4 regions of the Janthinobacterium foliorum genome follow, and region 3 is predicted to be linked to each of the others. Evidence: predicted binding sites of a transcription regulator. Region 3 holds the regulator's gene; each other region holds the start of a gene.
The links. Region 3 encodes sigma-54, which starts transcription at its own class of promoters, with help from an activator protein. Its sites were predicted from a motif close to TGGCANGNAANCTGCTTT; they were not measured.
Positions count from the first base shown of each region.

Region 1: glnA (type I glutamate--ammonia ligase) is a predicted target of sigma-54. The motif match lies at 3,410-3,427, and genes of this name have one in related genera.
Region 2: ACZ92H_RS07150 (EDSAP-1 family PEP-CTERM protein) is a predicted target of sigma-54. The motif match lies at 2,883-2,900, and genes of this name have one in related genera.
Region 4: adh (aldehyde dehydrogenase) is a predicted target of sigma-54. The motif match lies at 3,344-3,361, and genes of this name have one in related genera.

Region 1 is NZ_CDXDQE010000013.1:88,120-94,008, forward strand. Features, by position in the region: gene ntrC (nitrogen regulation protein NR(I)) at 1-84, opposite strand, end outside; gene glnL (nitrogen regulation protein NR(II)) at 134-1,222, opposite strand; gene ACZ92H_RS23005 (DUF4124 domain-containing protein) at 1,227-1,712, opposite strand; gene glnA (type I glutamate--ammonia ligase) at 1,896-3,311, opposite strand; gene ACZ92H_RS23015 (rhodanese-like domain-containing protein) at 3,698-4,159, shown strand; gene ACZ92H_RS23020 (TAXI family TRAP transporter solute-binding subunit) at 4,259-5,605, opposite strand; gene ACZ92H_RS23025 (glutathione S-transferase family protein) at 5,736-5,889, shown strand, end outside.
Region 2 is NZ_CDXDQE010000002.1:606,421-612,309, reverse strand. Features, by position in the region: gene ACZ92H_RS07160 (nitroreductase family protein) at 1-686, shown strand, start outside; gene ACZ92H_RS07155 (EDSAP-1 family PEP-CTERM protein) at 697-1,683, opposite strand; gene ACZ92H_RS07150 (EDSAP-1 family PEP-CTERM protein) at 1,826-2,809, opposite strand; gene ACZ92H_RS07145 (nucleotide disphospho-sugar-binding domain-containing protein) at 2,999-4,207, opposite strand; gene ACZ92H_RS07140 (hypothetical protein) at 4,384-4,557, shown strand; gene ACZ92H_RS07135 (hypothetical protein) at 4,801-4,938, shown strand; gene ACZ92H_RS07130 (hypothetical protein) at 5,068-5,436, shown strand; gene ACZ92H_RS07125 (acyl-CoA thioesterase) at 5,520-5,889, shown strand, end outside.
Region 3 is NZ_CDXDQE010000014.1:112,710-118,598, forward strand. Features, by position in the region: gene rapZ (RNase adapter RapZ) at 624-1,487, shown strand; gene ACZ92H_RS24060 (enoyl-CoA hydratase/isomerase family protein) at 1,484-2,575, opposite strand; gene hpf (ribosome hibernation-promoting factor, HPF/YfiA family) at 2,731-3,090, opposite strand; gene ACZ92H_RS24070 (RNA polymerase factor sigma-54) at 3,161-4,639, opposite strand; gene lptB (LPS export ABC transporter ATP-binding protein) at 4,644-5,399, opposite strand; gene lptA (lipopolysaccharide transport periplasmic protein LptA) at 5,399-5,889, opposite strand, start outside.
Region 4 is NZ_CDXDQE010000025.1:9,715-15,603, forward strand. Features, by position in the region: gene ACZ92H_RS28955 (pentapeptide repeat-containing protein) at 1-96, opposite strand, end outside; gene ACZ92H_RS28960 (methanol/ethanol family PQQ-dependent dehydrogenase) at 96-1,967, opposite strand; gene ACZ92H_RS28965 (high-potential iron-sulfur protein) at 2,238-2,558, shown strand; gene pedF (cytochrome c-550 PedF) at 2,627-3,136, opposite strand; gene adh (aldehyde dehydrogenase) at 3,450-4,970, shown strand; gene ACZ92H_RS28980 (DUF779 domain-containing protein) at 4,980-5,363, shown strand; gene ACZ92H_RS28985 (porin) at 5,649-5,889, shown strand, end outside.

The DNA of each region.
Region 1 (5,889 bases), on a different contig from region 3:
GGTGGCGAGATTTTCCCGCGCCAGGGCTTTTTCCAGCACCCAGCGGATTGATTCGTCGTCGTCAACTATCCAGATTGGCTTCATTAGTGTGTGTGTCCCGCAATGGATTTCATGGGTGGGATACTTCCCCCGCTTATGGCAAGGGTAAAACGATCCTGAAATCGGTGTATCCAGGCCGGCTTTCGCACTCGATCACGCCCAGGTGCTGTTGCACGAAGGTTTGCGCCAAGGTCAGCCCCAAACCACTGCCGCCTTCCCTGCCCGACACCAGCGGGTAGAAAATCCGGTCGCGGATCTGCGGTGCGATGCCCGGTCCATTGTCAATGATATGCAAGTCTAATGCCAGGTTGTAGCGGACCTTGGCCAGGGTCACCTGGCGCGCCACGCGCGTCTTGAAAATCAGCTCCGCGTCGCCCGCCTCGATGCGCTCGGCCAGCGCTTGCGCCGCGTTGTGCGCGATATTCAGCACGGTCTGTATCAGCTGTTCCTTGTCGCCGCGGAACTCGGGAATCGAGGCGTCGTAATCGCGCGAAATGGTCAGGCCGCTGGGAAACTCCGCCAGGATCAGGCTGCGCACGCGCTCGCACACTTCGTGGATATTCACGTCGCCCACGATGTGCGGGCGGCGGTGCGGCGCCAGCAGGCGGTCGACCAGGGTCTGCAGCCGGTCCGCTTCCTTGATGATGACTTGCGTGTATTCGCGCAGTTCGCTCAGGTGCAGGGCCGGCAATTCCAGCTCCAGCAGCTGCGCCGCGCCACGGATGCCGCCCAGCGGATTCTTGATTTCATGCGCCAGGTTGCGGATCAGCTCCTTGTTGACCTGACTCTGGTCGAGGATGCGCTCCTCGCGGTCGAGTTTTAATTGCTGCACGTTTTCGCGCAGCTCGATCAGCACGCTGTCGGGCGGCGCGTCGAGCGCGCTGATGATGCTGTGCACGCGCAGCGGCTCGCGCCCCAGGCGTTCCAGGCTCAGGTCCTGGCGCAAGTCGGAAAATTTATGTTCGAGCGCCTGCGCGCAGATGCCGGCCAGTTCCTCGGGATTCAGGAACAGGGCCGTCAGCTTTTGCCGCGACAGGGCCTTCAATGAGCTTTCCAGCAGGTTTTCCGCCGCCGCGTTGGCATAGCCGATGCGGCCATCGCCGTCGAGCAGGATGACGGCCGAGGCGAGTAAATCAAGGCCGGCCAGGTGGGCCGGGCGGCTGGCGTGGGTATCTAGGGTCATGTGCTTACCGAATATTCGCGATCTCGCGTTTCAGGGCCTCGACGTTCTGCTGTGTCCGGCTGATGTTGTCCTTCAACTGCGCCACTCTTTCCTGGTACTTGGCGTAGTTGCGCTCGTTTCCCTGGCGTTCAGGCTGGCCTGCATTGAATTCCAGCCGCTGCGCCGCCAGCTTCTGCTCTTCGCTGCGCAATTCATCCTGCAAGATCTGTCTGCGGTCCAGGTCGCGCGCCCGCTGCTCGGCGCCATCGACCCTGGGAAACGCGCCGGCGGCCGGCGCCGGCGTCCCCGCCGCCTGCATGGCGGGCCGGGCGGCGGGGACGCCGGCCAATGGCGCCGTCCTGCGCGGCGGTTCCGTCATGGCGCCGGGCAAGTCCAGCAGCTGGCAGTGCGCGCCGGCGCGCTTGTCCGTGTACGTCTTGTGTCCCTGCGCATCGGCGCAGACATACAGCTGCCCATGCGCCTGCGCTGCCGCGCCCAGCAATCCTGCCATCAGCGCCATTCTGTATTGCTTTGTCAAATTCAACTCCTGCCGGCTCATGCCGCATCGATCCTGGGCCGACTATACAACACCGCGCTGGCGCCGCCTTGGGCCGCGGCATAAAAAAACGCGGGCAAGACCATCGCCTCACCCGCGTTTTTTATTCACTACCGGCACGTTGCCGGCATGGCGCCATTACAGCGAGTAGTACATGTCGAACTCGGCAGGATGCGTGGTCATGCGCATGCGCTGCACGTCCTGCATTTTCAGTTCCAGGTAAGCATCGATCATGGAATCACTGAAGACGCCGCCGCGGGTCAGGAATTCGCGGTCCTTGTCCAGCGCTTCCAGTGCTTCTTCCAGCGAAGCGCACACGGTCGGGATCAGCGCGTCTTCTTCCGGCGGCAGATGGTACAGATCTTTCGAGGCGGCTTCGCCCGGATGGATCTTGTTGGCAACGCCGTCCAGGCCGGCCATCAGCAGCGCGGCGAAGCACAGGTACGGGTTCGCCAGCGGATCCGGGAAGCGCGCTTCGACGCGGCGTCCTTTTGGATTGGCCACGTGCGGAATACGGATCGAGGCGGAACGGTTTTTCGCCGAGTACGCCAGTTTCACCGGAGCTTCGTAGCCTGGCACCAGGCGCTTGTACGAGTTGGTGCCCGGGTTGGTGATGGCGTTCAGTGCCTTGGCGTGCTTGATGATGCCGCCGATGTAGTACAGGGCGAAATCGGACAGGCCGGCATAGCCGTCGCCAGCGAACAGGTTCTTGCCATCTTTCCATACGGATTGATGCACGTGCATGCCCGAACCGTTGTCGCCAACGATCGGTTTCGGCATGAAGGTGGCCGTCTTGCCATAGCTGTGCGCCACGTTCCACACGACGTATTTCAGGTTTTGCGTCCAGTCGGCGCGCTCGACCAGGGTCGAGAACTTGGTGCCGATCTCATTCTGGCCGGCGCCAGCCACTTCGTGATGATGTACCTCAACCGGGATGCCCAGGGACTCCAGGATCAGGCACATTTCCGAACGCATGTCCTGGAAGCTGTCCACTGGTGGCACGGGGAAATAGCCGCCCTTGACGGTCGGACGGTGGCCGCTGTTGCCGCCTTCGATGTCCTTGCCGGTCGACCACGAACCTTCGTCCGAACCGATCTTGACGAAGCAGCCCGACATGTCGATCTTCCAGCGCACGCTGTCGAAGATGAAGAATTCAGGCTCAGGGCCGAAGTAGGCGGTGTCGCCCATGCCCGACGATTTCAGGTAGGCTTCGGCGCGTTTCGCGATCGAGCGCGGGTCGCGGTCGTAGCCCTTGCCGTCCGACGGCTCGATCACGTCGCACTGCATGAACAGGGTCGTTTCTTCCATGAACGGGTCGATATTGGCCGTGTTTGGATCCGGCAGCAAGATCATGTCGGAGGCTTCAATGCCTTTCCAGCCAGCGATCGAGGAGCCATCGAAGGCGTGGCCCGACTCAAATTTGTCCATATCGAAGTGCGACACGGGAACCGTCACGTGCTGCTCTTTGCCACGGGTATCGGCAAAGCGGAAATCAACGAATTTGACTTCGTTCTCTTCTACCATCTTCAAGACTTCTGCGGCTGTCATTGCCATGCGTATCTCCTAAATGAATGTGGGGTGAGCCGACCTTAGTGCGTCTGGGCTGATGAAGCGAAGCAAACATTGCGTGCCACCAAAACTCAATAAGGATCATAGCAGATTCCATGCCAGCTCCAGGAGGCTGGCCGCAGCGGCGCAAAAATCGCGGCCATCCCAGTGCAAGGTTTCCAGCCCATCATGTTGACTCCGCGTTTGCGCCACATCAAGAATGCACTATACAAGTGCGAAAAACGAATAACGCACCATTATCGTGCATTTCGACGGATTTTCTTCAAAATGCCTTCTTATGGTGCATCGGGCCGGCGTCACGCAATCCCGCTTGCGGGGCGCCGGCGGCGCACTATAATCGACCACACCTTTTCACTTTCATCGAGGATGCCATGACCACCGCCGCCGATATCCTGACCACCGCCCGCAGCCGCGCCAACGAGGCCATGCCGTATGCCGGCGCCGTGACGCCGCAGGAAGCCTACGACCTGCTGCAGCTGGACGCCCGCGTGAAACTGATCGACGTGCGCACCAATGCCGAGCGCGACTGGGTCGGCCGCGTCGACATCGCCGATACCCAGCATGGCGCGGTGCAATGGGCCACCTATCCGGGCGGCGTGCCGAATCCCGATTTCGTCCAGCAACTGGCCAGCCAGGCCGGCAAGGATGACATCCTGCTGTTCCTGTGCCGTTCCGGCGTGCGCTCGCGCCATGCGGCCAAGCTGGCGACCGAGCACGGCTATGCCAACTGTTTCGACATCCTCGAAGGCTTCGAGGGCGACAAGGATGCCGACGGCCACCGCAAGCAGGTGGGCGGCTGGTGCAAGGCGGGCTTGCCGTGGCTGGGCGCCTGACGCTGGCTGCCTGACTATCTGAACCGGGTTTGATCTGGCGGGCCGCCGCACTGGTGGGCCGCAAGCTGTCGATCACCCTCGTTGAGGCGGGTTAAGCGCTCAGGCCGGCTCGCCTGCTTCAGGATGCTCGCCCATCAGGGTCAATATGCGCTTGCGCACGAAATTGATGTGGCTGCGCAAGCCATACAGGCCGTCCGCAAACGACAGGGGAATCGAGATCTGGTTGACCATTTCCTCGATCTGGTCCAGGCGTTTCAGTTGCTCCGCATACACGTGCGTGCGCTGCTCTTCCGGCACGTCTTCCAGCGCCTGCTCCACCGTGCGCAGCTGGCCGTACCAGCGGTACACGCGCGAGCGGATGCGCCACACGTACAAGGGCGGCACCACGCGCGACAGGGGCAGGATCAAGGCGCCCAAGGCCACCACCAGCACCCACATGCGGTCAAAGAAATTCGCCAGCCAGAAACTCATGTAGCGCTGCAGCACGGGCGCGCCATCCTTGTAGAATTTCAGCGCTTCCGGCGCCACGGGAATTTCCGTGTAGCGGGCGGACGGGAATTGCCCCTGCTGCTGGAACCAGCCCGTGCCGCCATGGATGCCGGCCGCCGCCTGCACGAACAGGTCGACCAGGGCGGGATGCAAGTCTTCGCGCGCGACCAGGGTGGCCGTCGGCGCGATCAGGTGGTAATCCTGCGCCGGGATATTGCGTCCCAGGTCGACGATACCGCGTGGCAACACCACGTGGGTGAGGAAAGGCAGGCGCCGCGTATAGGCCTCGGCCTGCGAAAAATCAAACAGCCTGATGCCCGGCGTTTGCAGCAGCATCTGGATCAGCGGCGCCTCCGGTGCCGAGCTGAACACGAGGCCGTCGATGCGCCCTTCCAGCAGCTCCACCGTGGCCGGTGTATTTTGCAAGTCGCTCACCGTCAACTCGTTCGCCTCCACCCCATTCACGGACAGCAACTGCCGGAACAGGCTGGGCACGCCCGTGCCTTCCGGCCCCAGATTGATCTTCAAGCCCTTCAATTGCGTCAGCTCCGTGACGGCCTTGTCTTCGCGCATGAATAGCCAGACGGGTTCCGTAAACAGGCTGCCCAGGGAAATGAGGCCATGGCGCTCCGCATCGGCGTGTTCCGTCGAGCCGCTTTGCACGAAGGCAATATCCGTCGTGCCCGCGTTCAGGCGCTGCAGGTTTTCCTGCGAACCCAGCGATGGCTGCAAGGTCACCTTGATGCCGTGCTTGGCCAGGGTCGCCGCATACTTCTTGCCGAATTCTTCGTAAGCGCTATTGTCCTGCCCCGTCGACAGGCTCACCTGGCGCGGCGGCGCCGGGTCGACCAGCCAGTACGCCAGCGCGCAGAACGCGCCGACCAGCAGCAGGGTGGGGCCGGCGGTGGCGAGGAAATCGCGCACGGAAAAGCGGCTGAACGCGAGGATTTTGGACATGTGGTGGCGCATAGGTTTCATGGGTGGCTACGATGCCAAGAAAACCTCAACTATGCAAGGCACTTTCATGCGCGCGGCGTGGCCAATTCGGCTACAGTGCAGGATCGACCACCTGCCCTTTGGAGCCCGCATGCTGAAAATTCTTGGAAAAGCCGCCTCGATCAATGTCCGCAAGGTCCTGTGGACGTGCGAGGAACTGGACCTGCCCTACGAACGCGAAGACTGGGGCAGCGGCTTTCGCGCCACGGACGATCCCGCCTTCCTGGCCCTGAACCCGAACGCCA
Region 2 (5,889 bases), on a different contig from region 3:
TGGCGGACTGCCTGCCGCCAGGCTACCAGGTGCAATGGTTCGAAGGCTGGCGCGCGCGCCTGGCCTGCGCGCGCCTGATGTTCGACAATGCCCGGCTGCGCCTGACCATGCCCGAAGCACACAAGGTGCACCGCGACGTGATCGAGTGGGGCGCGCGCTACAGTGCCGACCGCATTCCGGACCAGGCACTGGGCGTGGACCCGATGACGGCGCGATTGATGCGCTGGGTCATGCAAAGCTGGCGCCGCGTGGATTTTTTCAATACCTGGCTGGCGGGCACCGTGGCGCCCCGGCTGCAGATGGACTTGCTGCCCGGCCTGTCCTGCGCCGCGCATTTCGTCCTGCTGGCCGATGCCCCGCCGCGCCACACGGATGACTACGTGGCGGCCGGGCGCGCCATGCAGCGCTTCTGGCTGACGGCCACGCAGCTGGGCCTGCAAATGCAGCCGGAGCTGACGCCGCTGATCTTTGCCCGCTATGTGCGCGAACGGCGGGCCTTTTCGCGCACGGACGGCATGCAGGAGCTGGCCCAGGAGCTGGCCGTGCAATGCCAGGGCGTGCTGGGGGCGGCGGCGTTCGACCGGGCCGTGTTTCTCGGCCGGATAGGCGCCGGGCCGGCGGCGCAGGCCCGTTCGCTGCGCCGTCCGCTGGCGGACTTGATCGTCGCGCCAGCCGCGCAGCCATGACTAGCGCGCATCAACGATATTGCCGGCGCGTCGCCAGCGCCAGCATGGCCAGGCCCGCCGCCAGCAGGGCCAGGGTGCCCGGCAGCGGCATCGGCGTATCGATGGGCACGTAGGCCAGCTCGGAGCTGTTGAGCATGTTCAACACCAGGGTGTAGCTGCCGGCCGCCAGGGTGTCGGTGACGGCGCCATATTGGCCGCCGCACGTCGTGCCGATGCCCGTGCCCGTCGGCGCGCCGCAGCCGCTGGGGTCGTAGGTGAACACGCTGCCGCTGGTGAGTGGGGTTTGCGCGTAGCCCGTGTTCAGGCTGGCGTCGTCGGCCAGTTCGGTGCCGCCCAGAATGTTGGAGCCGAGTATGCCATCAGGCGCCCAGTTGAAGACGATCTGGCCATGTTCATCGATGATGCTGAAGGTCAGCGCCATGTTCGTGCTGGCCGCCGAACCCGTGCTGGCGACGGCATCGAGGTACAGCCGCATGAAGGGCAGGGCCTGGAAATTGAAGGCCAGGGTGGCGCCCGGTTCGCCGACGACGAAATTGACGGCCATGGCCGTGTTGGAGCCATTGCGTCCCGACGCGTCGGCGCTGCCGCCGCCCGCCAGGTAAGTTTCCGCCATATTGACCGTGTGCGTGCTGGTCGAGCCGGGAGGGAAGGGGGGGATTTGCGAGGTAACGATCTGCGCATCGCCGCGCGCGTACGAGGCATTGCCGAGGCCTTGTGGCGTGAAATCATTTTGCCCTTTGGTAACGGCGCCCCGCGTCGCTTGCGCTGCGTCGATCTCGTTGCTGCCGCCGTGGATGACGCTGCTGCCGTTCAGGGTGGCGGTGGTGCGCGACAGGTCGATGTTGCTCAGCAAGGTGGTGGAGCCCGAGGGATTGCTGATGACCAGGCCATAGACGCTGGTGTAGGAGTAACCGTAGGCGGCGGCATGGGCGCCGCCGCATGTCAGCAGCATGGACAGCAGCGCCGCTGCGAGACGGGTGCAAGAAAAATGCGTCATGAAATTCCTTTCTCCTGGCGGGTTGGCGCGGCCATCGCACGCTGGCGGACGGTGGCCGCGCTGTAAGGAAAACCGACAGGATGGCAGCATAAAAAAGGCGAGGAAATTCTCCTCGCCTGTGAATACCCCCCTGTTGCCTGCTTCAGTTGATGACCTTGCGGCGACGGGCATAGCCGAGTCCCGCCAGGCCCAGGCCCAGCAAGGCCAGGGTGCCGGGTTCCGGCGTGGCCGCCTGTTTCACCAGATCCACGCTTTCCACCGCGTTCAAGGTCAAGGTGTAGTTGCCCGCCGTCAAAGCATTGCTGACGGCGCTGAAGTTGCTGCCGCAACCCGTGCCCACGCCCGTACCCGTGGGGGTGCCGCAGCCGGAAGGGTCATAGGTGAACAGGTTGCCGCGCGTCAGGAAGTTGGTTGCCAGGCTGGTGTTCAGATTGGCACCATCGGCCGCTTCCGTGCCACCGAAGATGCCGGAGCCGATCACGCCATCGGGCGTCCAGTTGAAGACGGTCGCGCCATTGGCATCGGTGATGGTGAAGGTGACCACCAGGTTGGCCGTCGCCGTGGACAGCTGGCCGACCGTGCTTTGCAGGAAGACTTGCATGAACGGCGAGGCCAGGAAGTCAAAGCTCAGTGTCGCCGTGGGCGAGCCGACGATGAAATCGACGGAAAAGCCCGTCGTCGAACCGTTGCGTCCGGAGGCGTCCGCCGTGCCGGCGGGGCCGTCGAGGTGGGCCTCGGCCACGTTGACGGCCTGCGTGGAAGTGGAGCCGGTGGGGAACGAGGGGAACTGCGTGCTGACGATCTGCGCATCGCCGCGCGAGTAGTTGCCCGACGGGCCTTGCTGCGTGAAGTCGTTCTCGCCCTTGGTGACGGCGCCGACGTTGGCGCGCGGCGCGTCGAGCGAACCGGCGCCGCCGTTGATGACGCTCACGCCATTCAGGGTCGCCGTGCTGCGCGAGATGGTGGTGCTGTTGGCTACCGTGATCTGGCCCGTGGGCACGCCGATTTGCAGGCCGAAGATGTTGTTGTAGGAATAGCCGTAGGCGCCCGCCTGGGCGCTACCGGCCGCGCACAGCATGGCCAGTGCCGCAGCCGCCGGGATCAGTTTCAAATGAGACAGTTTCATTTTGCTTACCTCGTGGTTGAATGGGACAGGAAGTCTTGCCTGAGTCCTGTGGGCAGGTGCTCATGGCCAGTACTAAGCGACTTCCATGCCAACGCATGAGGTGCTTTTAAAATCAAGGACTTGGCGTGCTTTTGTTGACGTAATGCAGGGTTTGCGCGGCATGCTGTAAGAAATGCCGACGCTGGCTGGTCAACGTGCGTTGCCAGGCAGAAGCGGACCCAGCAGAGCGTCGACATGCGCCAGCAAGCGTGGCGCAGGCTGATAGTCGCGCAAGGCGACGGCCAGTTGCCGTGCAGCCAGCCGCGTCTGGCCATCGTCCAGCATGCGCGTGGCGGCGTGGCGCAGGGCGGTTTCCTGGAAGCGGTCGGCGCGCAGCAGCACGCCGGCACCGGCGCCCACGATGCCGTGCATGTTGAGGAACTGGTCGAGATTGCCGGCGATGCCGATCACGGGCACGCCTGCCGTCAGCGCCTGCTGGCTGGTGGGGCTGCCGCCATTGCAAATGACCAGGCTGGCGCGCCGCGCGGCCGCATCGCCGGGCAGGAAGGGGGCGACAAAGGCATTCGGCGGCACGGCATCGACGCGGATGGTGCCCGCCGTGGCGGCCAGCACGGTGACGGGCAGCGGCGCCAGCGCGCGCAGCACGCGCGGCAGCAACTGGCCCTGGCCGGAACTGCCCAGGGTGACGTACACGATGGGCCGCCCACTGCTCAGTTCCGGGCGCTGCCACCAGTCCGGCAAGTCGAGCGGCGGGGCCCAGATGACGGCGCCCAGGTAGTCGTGCGTGGGAGGCATGGCGTGCGGTGGAAACAGCAGCGGAATGTCGGCATACAAGGTGCGGTCGGCATCCGTGTAGGTGCGGCGCAGGTCGCTCCCCAGCGACGGCAGGCCATGGCGGCGGCGCACGCGGTTCAAGGGCACGGCGTGGGAGGCAAAGGCCAGCGGACGGATCAGGCGGAACAGTGGATTGGCCAGCCAGATGGGCAGCACGCCCGTCAGGGGCAGGTCGGGCACCGTGTAATGCTGGCGCACGTAGGGACTCCAGTAGGCATTGCTGACGGTGATGTAGGGAATGCGCTGCAGGCGCGCGCTGACGGAAAGCGACAGGCGGAAGTCGCCGATCACGAGGTCGGGCTGGACGGCTTTGAGCAGACGCAAGTCGTCTTCCACGTAGCCCTGTAAAGTACTTTCCGTGTAGACAGGTTTGCCGCCGGCCAGGGCTTGCAGGAATTGCAGCGAGCTTATGCTGTCGATGCGCCAGCGCCGGAAGGCGATCTGCTTGAAACAAAAGTCGTAGCCGTCGGCGCAGGCGAAATGCACCTCGTACGCCTCCTCGTCCAGGCCTTGCGCCAGACTCAGGGGACGACCGACATGGGCCAAGGTTACGGCCTCGGCCATGAACAGAATCTTTTTACGCGCCATGGGCTCGCGGATGAAGGAGTAGCTGCGGCTCCTGGTGAATGGAGGCTTGCGAAGTTGGAGTGGCAACCGCCCGTTTGGTTCCCGCGGCATCGCGCCACTGGCGGGCGCCAGGATTTGTCCGTATCGGCTACAGTGGGGCAAAGGAGGTCACCATGCAACTCGCATCCCATCACACCCTGCTGCGTGCGCACAGCACGCCCGAACCCGATATTCCGCCGCCACCGGAAGGCGATCCCTTGGCGCCGCCGCCCGAACCGCCGCCGCACATCGATCCCGTGCCGGTCGAGGAGCCAACGCCGCCGTCGCCGCCCGTGAAAATGGCGTGAGCGCCGGATCTGCATGAGTGCTTGCGCGGTGCTGCGGGCCGCGCCGCTGCCGTGCGTGCGCTTTATTTCTGGTCGGAAATGAATAAGCGTGCGGCGGACTCGTCACGCCATATAAACAACAAAAATGCCAATAAATGTTGCCCCTTGGATACAAATCAAAGGCTAACTGCTGTGTGTCATGCGGCCGTCACGATTCTGTTCTTATAATGAGACATCATAAAAATTCTTGTACAGGAGACCATCATGGGCAATTCCTTGCATAACAAAATTTACCTGGGCCGTCGCCCTGTGATCACCAGCAAGAACCTGGTGGCGCTGGCGCTGGCAGGCGCCGTGGCCGGTTGCGGCCTGGCCTGGCTGCTGCTGCGCAGCTACAAATAAGCGCCATCCCGGCGTCATTTCAGCGCGCCGTCCGTGGGGCGGGCGGCGACTGAATCACGTTGCCTGTTGCCGATGCGCAGCGGGGCGCGTACCATGGGGGCCGAACACCTGGCCTTTTATGGAAAAGTAATGAAGAACGAGAAATTAACGACCGATGAATATGACGCGCTGGAGCAAGTTGCACGCGGCATCAAGACCGAGCGCCCCAGCGCTTGCGTTGCCCGCAATGCCAAGCGCCTGTCCGGGCTGAAGCTGCTCAGCTACGCCCGCGATGGCCGTCTGTCCATCACCGAGAAGGCGCAGCAGATGCTGTTCCTGCGCCGCTGCATCATGGGCTTGCGCGCCGTGGCGGCCGATCCGCTGACCAAGCTGGATACGGACGTGGCTTACTTCCTGGGCAAGAAAGCCCACATCGTGGCGCGCGCCGAAGGCGAGGGGCACGACATTTCCGACAAGGGCCGCGACTCGCTGGCCGACATCGATACCCTGGGCCTGTAAGTCCCGCAACCGGCCCCTGGGGCCGGTTTTCACATCCTCCCCTTTTTATTATTTCCCCTTTGGAGAACACTTTGGACAGCGCGATGAACTGGTCGGCCCACGAACTGACGATGACGGTCTTGATGACGCCCGATATGGCCAACTTTTCCGGTAACGTGCACGGCGGCACCATCCTGAAATACCTCGACAGCGTCGCCTATGCCTGCGCCAGCCGCTATTCCGGCAGTTACGTGGTGACCCTGTCGGTGGACCAGGTGATGTTCCTGCAGCCGATCCACGTGGGCGAACTGGTGACGTTCCTCGCCTCGATCAATTACACGGGCACGACGTCGATGGAAGTGGGGATCCGCGTGGTGACGGAAAACATCCAGCAGCGCCTGGTGCGCCACGCGAACAGCTGCTACTTCACCATGGTGGCGGTGGATGCCAACCGCAAGCCGGTGGCCGTGCCGC
Region 3 (5,889 bases):
ACTCGCCATGAGTGGCGATTAATGTTGCCAAGGAGTTCGCCCATGCATGGGCGAACCGTTACGCAGGCACGCAGCAGTGCTGCGTGAATTCCCTGCTACACCAACGACTCGCCATGAGTGGCGATTAATGTTGCCAAGGAGTTCGCCCATGCATGGGCGAACCGTTGCGCAGGCACGCAGCAGTGCTGCGTGAATTCCCTGCTACACCAACGACTCGCCATGAGTGGCGATTAATGTTGCCAAGGAGTTCGCCCATGCATGGGCGAACCGTTGCGCAGGCACGCAGCAATGCTGCGTGACTTCCCTGCTACACCAACGACTCGCCATGAGTGGCGATTAATGTTGCCAAGGAGTTCGCCCATGCATGGGCGAACCGTTGCGCAGGCACGCAGCAGTGCTGCGTGAATTCCCTGCTACACCAACGACTCGCCATGAGTGGCGATTAATGTTGCCAAGGAGTTCGCCCATGCATGGGCGAGCCGTTGCGCAGAGACGCGGCAGTGCTCTGCGCACCCCATGCTGCCCCCTCGTTCGTCCAAGCAATACAACATATCGAATTGCAATAATTTGTAAAGATAATTGCCTTGGAGGCAGAGCGTCGGCCTTTATTGTATGATCGTCGTATGCATATCGTCCTTATTACCGGAATATCCGGCTCCGGCAAATCCGTCGCACTCAATGTGCTGGAAGATACCGGCTACTACTGCGTCGACAACCTCCCGCCAGGCTTGCTGCCCAGCCTGGTGCAAACCCTGCTCGATGAAGGCGCGCCGCAACTGGCCGTCGCCGTCGATGCGCGCAGCGCCGAATCGCTGGCCAATTTGCCGCACAATGTGGCGCTGCTGCGCGACCAGGGGCACGATGTCAAAGTCATGTTCCTGACGGCCACCACGCATGCGCTGGTGGCGCGTTTTTCGGAGACGCGGCGCAGCCATCCGCTGTCGCATGAATTGCGTCCGAACCAGAATCCGGCCAGCCGCCGCACCCTGATCGAGTGCATTTCGGAAGAGCGCGAACGCCTGTCGGCCATCGAACAGCTGGGCCATGTGATCGATACCTCGGAGCTGAGCGCCAACAAGCTGCGCAGCTGGATCAAGGATATCGTCGCCTCCGAGCGCGCGCCGCTGACCCTGTTCTTCGAATCGTTCGCCTTCAAGCTGGGCGTGCCGCTCGACGCCGATTTCGTCTTCGATGTAAGGGCCTTGCCCAATCCCTATTACGACCTGGCGCTGCGCCCGCTCGACGGACGCGACGCCCCCGTGATCGCCTTCCTCGATGCCCAGCCCAGCGCGCTGGAAATGCTGGCCGACATCCGCGCCTTCATCGAAAAATGGTTGCCATCATTCAAGTCCGACAACCGCAGCTACCTGACGGTGGCGCTCGGCTGCACGGGCGGCCAGCACCGGTCCGTGTACATGGCAGAACGGCTGACGCAGTATTTCAGCGCCAACGAAAGAGTCGTGCTGCGCCACCGCGAACGGGCTTAGGGCCTATCCAGGTCGCGCAGCGGGTGCGCCTGTGCCGGCCAGACGGGCGCAAAGAAGCGCGCCACCATGGCTGCGTCGACCTCGTCCAGGCTGGCGGGATTCCAGCGCGGCGCATTGTCCTTGTCGACCACCAGCGCGCGCACGCCTTCGAGCACTTCGCCATGTTCGAAATTGTGGCGCACCACAGTGCGTTCCATGCGCAGGCAATCGGCCACGCCCAGATGCGCGCCGCGCCGCAGCAGCTCCTGCGTCACCGACATCATCAGCGGCGAGCGCAAGCGCATGGCCGCCAGCGCCTTGCCGGCAAACGCGCTGTCGTCCTGCGCCAGCGAGGCCATGATGGCGGCCACGTTGCCGGCGCCGAAGTGGCGGTCCAGCGCCGTGCGCGCCGCGGCCAGCGCGGAATCGCCCGCCTGCGCCTGGAACGGGGCCGCCAGGGCCTTGATGGCGACGGGCAAGGCTTCGCCCTGCGTCGTCTCGAACAGGGCCAGCAGCGCGGGCATCTGCGCTTCAGGCAGGTACACGTCGGCCAGGCCCGTGTACAAGGCATCGGCCGCGCCGATGGTCAAACCCGTCAAGCCCAGGTACAAGCCCAGCTGGCCCGCCAGGCGGGACAGGAAATAACTGCCGCCCACGTCGGGAAACAGGCCGATATTGACTTCCGGCATGGCCATGCGCGTGCGGCCCGTCACGATGCGCAGCTGGTTGCCGGGACCGGCTTGCGCCACGCCCATGCCGCCGCCCATCACCACGCCATCCATGATGGCGATATACGGTTTTGGATAGAAATGAATTAAATGATTTAATGCATATTCTTCAGTAAAAAAATCTTCCAGCAGTGCGCTGCCGCCTTGCGGCGTAGACAAGCCCGCATCGTAAAAGAAGCGGATGTCGCCGCCCGCACACAGGGCCTTGTCGCTGCTGGAGCGGATCACCACGGCGTCTACCTGCGGATCGTCGCGCCAGGCCAGCAGGGTGGCGCTGAGGGCCCGCACCATCTCCAGCGACAGGGAATTCAAGGCTTTCGGGCGGTCCAGCACGATGTGGCCGGTACGGTTGCGGATGGCAGTCTGGACGAAGTCGCTCATGGCAGGATGGAAAGTAGTGGGCATGGCAACATTCTAGCGCCTTCGGGTGCAATATTGCGTTCCCGTGGCCCTGCCCGACGCGGGCGACGGGCGCAAAAAAGGGCGCGGTAGGCGCGCCCTTAGTTGATCACAACCGGTTGACAGTGGCAGGCCGTTTAGACGGCGGCGACTTCTTCATCCGAGTTGTCTGGCAGATGCTTGATCGCCTCTTTACCGTGCCCTTGCACTTTGGTTTTGTACTTCATCACTTGCCGGTCCAGCTTGTCGATCAGGGTATCGATCGCGGCATACAGGTCTTGCGCCAGGCTTTCCACGTAGACGGTCTTGCCGCTCAGACGCAGGTTGACTTCGGCCTTTTGACGTTTTTCTTTCTCTTTGAGGTTGTCGACGGTCAGAATCACGGCAATATCGATGACTTGATCGAAATGACGCTTCACACGCTCCAGTTTCGCTTGTACGTATTCACGGATGGCTGGTGTCACTTCAAGATGATGTCCGCTGATGGTGAGATTCATACACACTCCTAAAGATGATTCGGGTTCGTGCGGTCCATCGTATCCGGCCCGCAGAGGAACCGAAAAAAACTTACAAACACTTACGCAGACTCACTGGCGGAATTTTCAATGCTTCCCGGTATTTGGCAACAGTACGTCGCGCAATCACCATGCCTTGTTCCCCCAGCATGTCCGCAATCTTACTGTCGGATAAAGGATTTTTAGGGTCTTCAGCTCCTGTCAGTTGCACGATCAATGCCCGTATCGCCGTCGATGACGCTTCGCCCCCCGCTTCGGTGGCGACATGGCTACCAAAGAAATATTTCAACTCGAACATGCCGTGCGGGGTCAGCATGTACTTTTGAGTTGTTACCCGCGAGATAGTACTCTCGTGTAAACCCAGTGTATCAGCTATTTCACGGAGCACAAGGGGACGCATGGCAACGGCCCCATGCGAGAAAAAATTCTTTTGTCGTTCTACTATCGCCTGTGCCACGCGCAGGATGGTGTCGAAGCGCTGGCGCATGTTTTTGATCAGCCACTTGGCTTCCTGCAACTGTGCGCCCATGGCCCCTTCGCCCTTGCCCTGCTTCAACAAATTGGCGTACATGGCGTTGACGCGCAGGCGCGGCATGACGTCGTTGTTCAGCGTCACCTGCCAGCCACTGCGCGCGCGCTTGACGACGACGTCGGGCACCACGTAATCGGACACGTCCGAGGCAAACACGGCGCCCGGATGCGGGTTGCACAGGCGGATCACCGTCTGCGCCTCGCGCAAGTCTTCGTCGTCGCAATCGAGGGCTTTTTTCAGCTTGTTGAAATCGCGCTGGGCAAACCAGGCCAGGTGTTTTTCCACGATGACGAGGGCCATGCGGCGCGTCACCATGGCGATGTGCGGCAAACGCCTGATCTGCAGCGCCAGGCACTCGGACGCGTTGCGCGCGCCCACGCCGGGCGGGTCGAAGCTTTGCAGCAGGGACAAGGCCGTGCGCAGCTCGTCGGCATCGATCTCCAGCTCTTCCGGCAGGCGCGCCAGGATGTCGTCGAGCGGCTCTTCCAGGTAGCCATTGTCGTCGAGCGCATCGATGATCAGTTCGACGAGCGCGCGGTCGCGCAATTCCAGCACCGTCACGCGCATCTGTTCCATCAGGTGCTCGCGCAGGGTGCAGTGGTGGGCTTCCAGCTGCGGACGCGAATCCTCGTCGTCGGGCGCCTTGCCGCGGCTCGCCTCGCTCCAGTCGCTGTCGGCGCCATCCATGGCGGCCGGGGCGTCGCCGCCCTCGCCGTCAAACGTCTCGGCTTCGGCCGGCGCCACCGGCGCGTCCTGGCCCGGCGGCTGGGGCGGCGCTTCGGCCGGTGCCGCCGTGGAACTGAGGGCGCCATCGGAAAGCAGCCGCAGCGAACGGTCGAGCGGATCGTCGAGCCGTTCGAGCAGGGGATTGTCCGTCAACAGTTGCTCGAGTTCCTGGTGCAATTCCAGGGTAGACAATTGCAACAGGCGTATCGATTGCTGCAACTGAGGCGTCAGTGCCAGGTGCTGCGAGGTGCGCAGCTGCAATGATTGTTTCATTGGCTCACATACGGAAGTGTTCGCCCAGATAGACCCGGCGTACCGACTCGTTCGCGATGATGTCGTCGGGGCGTCCCGACGCCAGCACCGAGCCCTGGTTGATGATGTAGGCACGGTCGCAGATACCCAGCGTCTCGCGCACATTATGATCGGTGATCAGCACGCCGATATTGCGCTCCTTCAAGAAGCGCACGATGCGCTGGATCTCGATCACGGCAATCGGATCGACGCCGGCGAACGGTTCGTCGAGCAGCACGAAGCGCGGGTCGGTGGCCAGCGCGCGGGCGATTTCCACGCGGCGGCGTTCGCCACCGGACAGGGACAGCGCCTGGTTCTCGCGCAGCTTTTCAATCTGCAAGTCGGCCAGCAGCTTGTCCAGGCGCTCTTCGATCTCGGCCTTCTTCAGGGGACGCCCTTCGACGGTCTGGATTTCCAGCACGGCGCGGATATTGTCTTCCACCGTCAGCTTGCGGAACACGGACGCTTCCTGCGGCAGGTAGGACAGGCCCATCTGCGCGCGGCGGTGGATCGGCAGGCTGGAAATGTCCACGCCGCTGATATCGATGGTGCCGCCGTCGGACGGCACCAGGCCGACGATCATGTAGAACGAGGTGGTCTTGCCGGCGCCGTTGGGGCCCAGCAGGCCCACCACTTCGCCGCATTCGACTTGCAGCGACACATCATGCACGACTTGCCGCTTGCCATAGGTTTTCTGCAGCCCGCGAACGATCAGGGTGCTGCCGCAACGTGTATTTTCCATTATTTCTTTCCTGGCGCAGGCGTCGCTGGCGCCTTCTCCGCCGCTGGGGCCTTGGTCTTCGGCTGGATCACCATGCGCACGCTGCCGGCGCCCGGGGTGCTGGTGCCGCTGTCGGAGTTTTCCATCGTAAACACTTCCTTGCGGCTGTCATACGAAATGAAGGCGCCGTTGGCCACGTCCGTCGGTTTCGTGCCTTCCAGGCGCGTCAGCTTGGCCTTGGAAAACAGTTTCACCACTTCCGTCTTGTTGTCGTATTCCACGCGCTCCGCTTCGCCTTCCACCCACAGGTCGCCCGCGCCATCGCGCTTCTGGCGGAACGTGGCCAGCTTGCCCGGATCGGCCCAGAAGGTGATGAACTGGTAGCCCTGCGGATCTTCCGTGATCAGGGCCCGGCCCGCCTTCATGGTCAAGGTGCCTTTCACCAGCACCACGTCGCCCGTCAGGGTGCGCGTCTGCTTGACGTCATCGACCTGGCCGCGCTGGGCCGTGA
Region 4 (5,889 bases), on a different contig from region 3:
GAAGGACAGTGCGGCCAGGCACAGCGCCCGGCACAGCACTCCCCCGACTGTGCCGCGCAGCGCGCCGGGGCCGGTACCGGGCTCCGGCGCCGCCATCACTTGGCCGCCATCTTGGCCGATGGTGCCTTCGGCAGCTTGAAGACCCAGAAGCTGCCGCCCTGCGTCACCTGCTTGGTCAGCTCCGCCATGTCGCCGCCCCACAGCGGCACGGCGCCGCCATAGCCGCTGGCCAGGCCGATGTACTGTTCGCCATCCTGTTCCCAGGTGATGGGCACCGAGACGACGCCGGAACCGGTCTGGTACTTCCACAGTTCCTTGCCCGTCTTCGCATCGAAGGCCTTGACGAAGCCGTCCGAGGTGCCCGTGATCAGCAAGCCGCCGGCCGTCGTCAGGGTGCCGCCCCACAATGGGAATTTTTCCTTGTTTTCCCAGACGATCTTGCCGGTCTTCGGATCGATGGCGCGCAGGGTGCCGATATGGTCTTCATACAGGCGCTTGATGCGGAAGCCCTGGCCCAGGTAGGCGGAACCGGCCTTGTAATGGATTTGCTCGGTCCAGTAATCCATGCCCCAGTGGTTGGCGGGAATGTAGAACAGGCCCGTGTCGGGCGAGTACGACATCGGCATCCAGTTGGTGCCGCCCAGGAAAGGCGGCGAGACGAAGACGGCCTTGCCCTTGTCGGCGCCCGCTTCCGGCAGCGGCGGACGCTTGCCGTTTTCCACGGGGCGGCCCGTCTTCAGGTCGATGCTCTTGGCCCAGTTGATACCGTCGACAAAAGGCCAGGCGTTGATCAGGGACGTCGGCTTGTTCGGATAGCCGGCGCCCGTCGCCAGCTTGGTGCGGTCGGTAACGTAAAAGAAGCCGTTGCGGTCCGCATGCGCGCTGGCCTTGACCAGTTTGCCCGTCTTGGCATCCTTGTAGTCGAACAGCACCACCGAGTTATTCCCGGAAAAATCCCAGGCGTCGTTCGGCGTGTGCTGGTAAAAGCCTTTCAGCTCGCCCGTGCTGGCGTCCACATACGCCTGGCCCGAGGTGAACAGGCTGTCCCAGTTGCGCGGATCGTCGCCTTCCTTGGTGCGTTCCCAGGTATTCCATGGCGCGGGGTTGCCGGCGCCGATGATGATGGTGTTGGTTTCCGGGTCGTACGAGGCCGTCTGCCACGGCGCGCCGCCACCGTGTTCCCACGCTTCGCGCAGCTTGCCGTCCTTGTCGCGCGGCCAGCTGGGCGCCTTGGCGTCGCCCGTCGGCGTGCTCGGTTTGCCGTCGGCGCGGCCGATGTGGCCTTCGACCAGCGGCCGCGCCCATACTTCCGCGCCCGTTTCCGGATCGCGCGCGAACAGCCAGCCCTGGGCGCCGAATTCATCGCCCGAGTTGCCGTGGATGAGCAGCACGCGGCCGCCTTTTTCGCGGATGATGAACGGCGCGCCCGTCATGGTGTAGCCCAGTTTCTGGTCGCCGAATTTTTCATTCCACACGACCTTGCCCGTGTTTTTGTTCAGGGCGACGATGCGCGCGTCCAGGGTGCCAAAGTAAATCTTGTCGCCATAGATGGCGGGGCCGCGGTTGACCACGTCGCAGCAGGGGCGGATATCGTCGGGCAGCCGGTGTTCATAGGCCCACAGCTGCTTGCCTGTCTTGGAGTCGAGCGCGTAGATGCGCGAATACGAGGCCGTGACATAGATCACGCCATCGTGCACCAGCGCCTGCGCTTCCTGGCCGCGCTGTTTTTCGCCGCCGAACGAGAACGTCCAGGCGGGCACGATCTGTTCGACGTTTTTCGTGTTGATCTTCCTGGCCAGGCTGTGGCGCTGCGCCTTCAGGCCCAGGCCGTAGCTGAGCACCTGGCTGGTGCCCTTGTCGGCATTGGCGATATCGTCCCAGCTCACCTTGCTATCGCCCGCCGAGGCGGTATTGGCGATCAGTGCAAGGATGGCAAAAGCGATTGGACGTGGAAATACTGGCTGCATGCTGGTCTCCCTTTTATAAGTATTGTCATGGTGGTCTGCGACGTGGTCGCTGTGGATAGTTCAGCAACATGCGTGCCAGCCTTTTCTGGCTGCGTCGATGGCACCGTGTGCGCCGTCCTGCCACAGTCGCCCATGCCGCCTTGTCCTGTTTTGCAACAGTGCGACGCTGCCTGTTCCGGCGCGCGCGTCCTGGCACAGGGGTTGCTGAGGGATCTGGCTGGAAGGCCGACGCTGCCTTTGCCATTACTCAATATTCATAAGGAGACCACCATGCATGCTGCACCACGCCGCCACTTCATTTGCCAATTGCTCGCCATCGGCGGCATGGGCGCCGCCTCGCGGGCCGGCGCCCAAGCGGCGCCTCCCAAAGTCGATGAAGACAGCGACCAGGCCAGGGCACTCGGCTACCGCCACGACACCACCAGGGTCGATACGAAAAAATATCCGCAGCATGCCGCGGCGCAGCGCTGCAACAACTGTTCCTTTTATCAGGGCAAGAAGGACGATGCCTGGGCCGGCTGCGCCATGTTCGGCCGCAAGCAGATCGCCGGGCCGGGCTGGTGCATGGCGTGGGCCAAGGCGCCGGGATAACGTTGTCTGAGCCGCAATGCAAAAGGCGCTGCCAAGCGGCAGCGCCTTTTGCATGGTCGCGCCGTCAATTACAGCGTCTGCTCGCGCCGCGTTTCCAGATAAGCCTTTACCGCCCAGATGGCCTCCTGGTTGAAGACCCCCTCGAACGGCGGCATGTAGACGGCGCCATTGCGGGCGCGGCCATGGCGCACGGTATCGAGCACATATTGATCGATCTCTTGCGCGCAAGCATCTTTTTTCTTCGCATCGGTGAGTGCGGCGCAGTCATTGTCGAGCTTGCGCAAGTCCGGCGCCATGCCGCCCGACACGGCTTCCAGCCCGTGGCAGCGCGCGCAGTTCTGCGTGTAGGCGGCGCTGCCGATGCGGATCGCCTCGGCATTCTGGCGGTAGGGGTTTTCCGTGCGCCACTCGGGACCCAGTTGTGGCAGTGTGGATGTATCGACGGCCTGGGGCGTCATGTTGCCGTGCGCCCAGACGGCCGCGGCCGCCAGCATGCAGGCGAGGCCGCCGGCGGCAAGGCGCAAGCCGCGCAGGCCTCGGGTGCGTCGGTTCGTGGTGGCAGGAAGGCGTGGTGTCATGGTGGTCTCCGTTCTGGTTATGCGCGTAGTCGCGTCCATGACAGGGTTAGCAAGCGGTATGCCAATCGATCTGCCGTCGCAGGCCGGGTGCCGCAACCTGTTTCACTGTTCAGTAACGGAACAACTGGCGCTGCCGGCTGATCCCATTTGACGCAGCGCGCAGGGCGGCGGGCTGCCAGTGGTACCGTGTCGTTGTGCTTTGCCTGCTGGCACGGCATTTGCAAAACAAGAGATCAGGATCACCTGACACATCCCCAAGGGCCGCTTCGCGGCGGCTTTCATCGAAGCTCATACCAACGAGAAAGAGGACGACATGAATCTGGCAGACATCAGCAAACTGGGCGTAGCCAATCCCTTCAAACAACGCTACGACAACTATATCGGCGGCAAATTCGTCGCCCCTGTCAAAGGTGAATACTTCGGCAACATCACGCCGATCACGGGCCAGGTCTTTTGCGAAGTGGCGCGCTCCACGGCGGAGGACGTGGAGCTGGCGCTCGATGCCGCCCATGCCGCCAAGGAAGCATGGGGCAAGACTTCGCAGACGGAGCGGGCCAATATCCTCAACAAGATTGCCGACCGCATGGAAGCGAACCTGGCCCTGATCGCCACGGCCGAGACCATCGACAACGGCAAGCCGATCCGCGAAACCACGGCGGCCGACATCCCGCTGGCGATCGACCATTTCCGCTACTTTGCCGGCTGCATCCGCGCGCAGGAAGGCTCCGTCGCGCAGATCGACTCGGAAACCTATGCATATCACTTCCACGAGCCCCTGGGCGTGGTGGGCCAGATCATTCCGTGGAATTTCCCCATCCTGATGGCCGTCTGGAAGCTGGCGCCCGCGCTGGCGGCCGGCAATTGCGTGGTGCTCAAGCCGGCCGAGCAGACCCCCGCCTCGATCATGGTGCTGATCGAATTGATCGGCGACCTGCTGCCGCCCGGCGTGCTCAATATCGTCAATGGCTATGGTCTGGAGGCGGGCAAACCGCTGGCGTCGAACAAGCGCATCGCCAAGATCGCGTTCACGGGCGAAACGGGCACGGGCCGCTTGATCATGCAGTACGCGGCGCAGAACCTGATTCCCGTCACCCTGGAATTGGGCGGCAAGTCGCCGAACATCTTCTTTGCCGACGTGATGGATGCCGACGACGCTTTCTTCGACAAGTGCCTGGAAGGCTTCGCCATGTTCGCGCTGAACCAGGGCGAGGTGTGCACCTGCCCGTCGCGCGTGCTGATTCAGGAATCGATCTACGAGGCGTTCATCGCGCGCGCCCTCGAGCGCGTGGCGAAGATCAAGCAGGGCAACCCGCTCGATGCCTCCACCATGCTGGGCGCGCAGGCGTCGCAGGAGCAGCTGGAAAAAATCCTCTCGTATATCGACATCGGCAAGCAGGAAGGTGCGCAAGTGCTGGCCGGCGGCGAACGCAATGTGCAGAGCGGCGACATGAAGGACGGCTATTACGTGCGTCCGACGGTCTTCAAGGGCGACAACAGCATGCGCATCTTCCAGGAAGAAATTTTCGGTCCGGTGGTATCCGTGACCACCTTCAAGGACGAAGCCGATGCGCTGCGCATCGCCAACGATACCTTGTACGGCCTGGGCGCCGGCCTGTGGACGCGCGACGGTTCGCGCGCCTTCCGCGTGGGACGCGCCATCCAGGCGGGCCGCGTGTGGACCAATTGCTACCACCTGTACCCGGCCCACGCCGCGTTCGGCGGCTACAAGCAGTCGGGCATCGGCCGTGAAAACCACAAGATGATGCTGGACCACTATCAGCAGACGAAGAACCTGCTGGTATCGTACAGCCCCAACGCGCTGGGCTTCTTCTAAGGAGCGGTGATGAACAACGCCATTGAACGGGTGACGGCCACGCCGGCAGCACTCGACATGCTGGCCACCTTGCGGCAGAAACATGGTCCGCTGATGTTCTTCCAGTCGGGCGGCTGCTGCGATGGCAGTGCGCCCATGTGCTACGCGGCGGGGGAATTTGACATTTCCGACTCCGACGTCTACCTGGGCAATCTGAATGGCACGCCGTTCTACATGGGCCTGGAGCAGTTCGCCTACTGGGAGCATACGCAGCTGATCATCGACGTGGTCGATGGCAATGGCGGCATGTTTTCGCTCGATAACGGCACGGGCCGGCGCTTCCTCACCAGGTCGCGCCTGTTTACCGACGCGGAACTGGCGCAATTGCAGCATCCGCCGTCGAAGCAGCTATAGCTTGTTGTTGCCTGGGTCCGCAAGTGCGCGGGCGTTGTCTCCTCGCCCGCGCGGACGGGGGTTTAGCTGACGGCTACGGCCGTCAGTTTTTTTTTGCGCGCCCGCTTTTACCGCTGCGCGCAGAATCGGAACAGTGCTTGTGACAGCGCTGGTCCGATTCTGCACAGCTGTCTTTTCGCCTCTCCCTCTCTCCCTCTGTGGCGCGGCGGGCATGCAAATTGCCACTGTCATGTCGACATCACGCGCGATGCTCGATCCGATAAAAAAACAATCAGGGAGATGGGGATGAAAAAACTATGCATGCTGGGCGCGCTGGCCATGGCCGCTCACGCGGCACACGCCGTCGATTTCAAGGCCGGTGACTGGACGGTTACGCTGGGCGGTATCGTCAACGCGTATTACACGCACGTCTCGTGCAGCGGCGACGCCGTGGGCGGGCTGGCGCTGGGCGGCAATGCGCTGGGCTGCGGCGGCGAAAGCAAGCGCACCACCATCGGCAATGGCTTGCTGCTCAATGGCCTGGTGA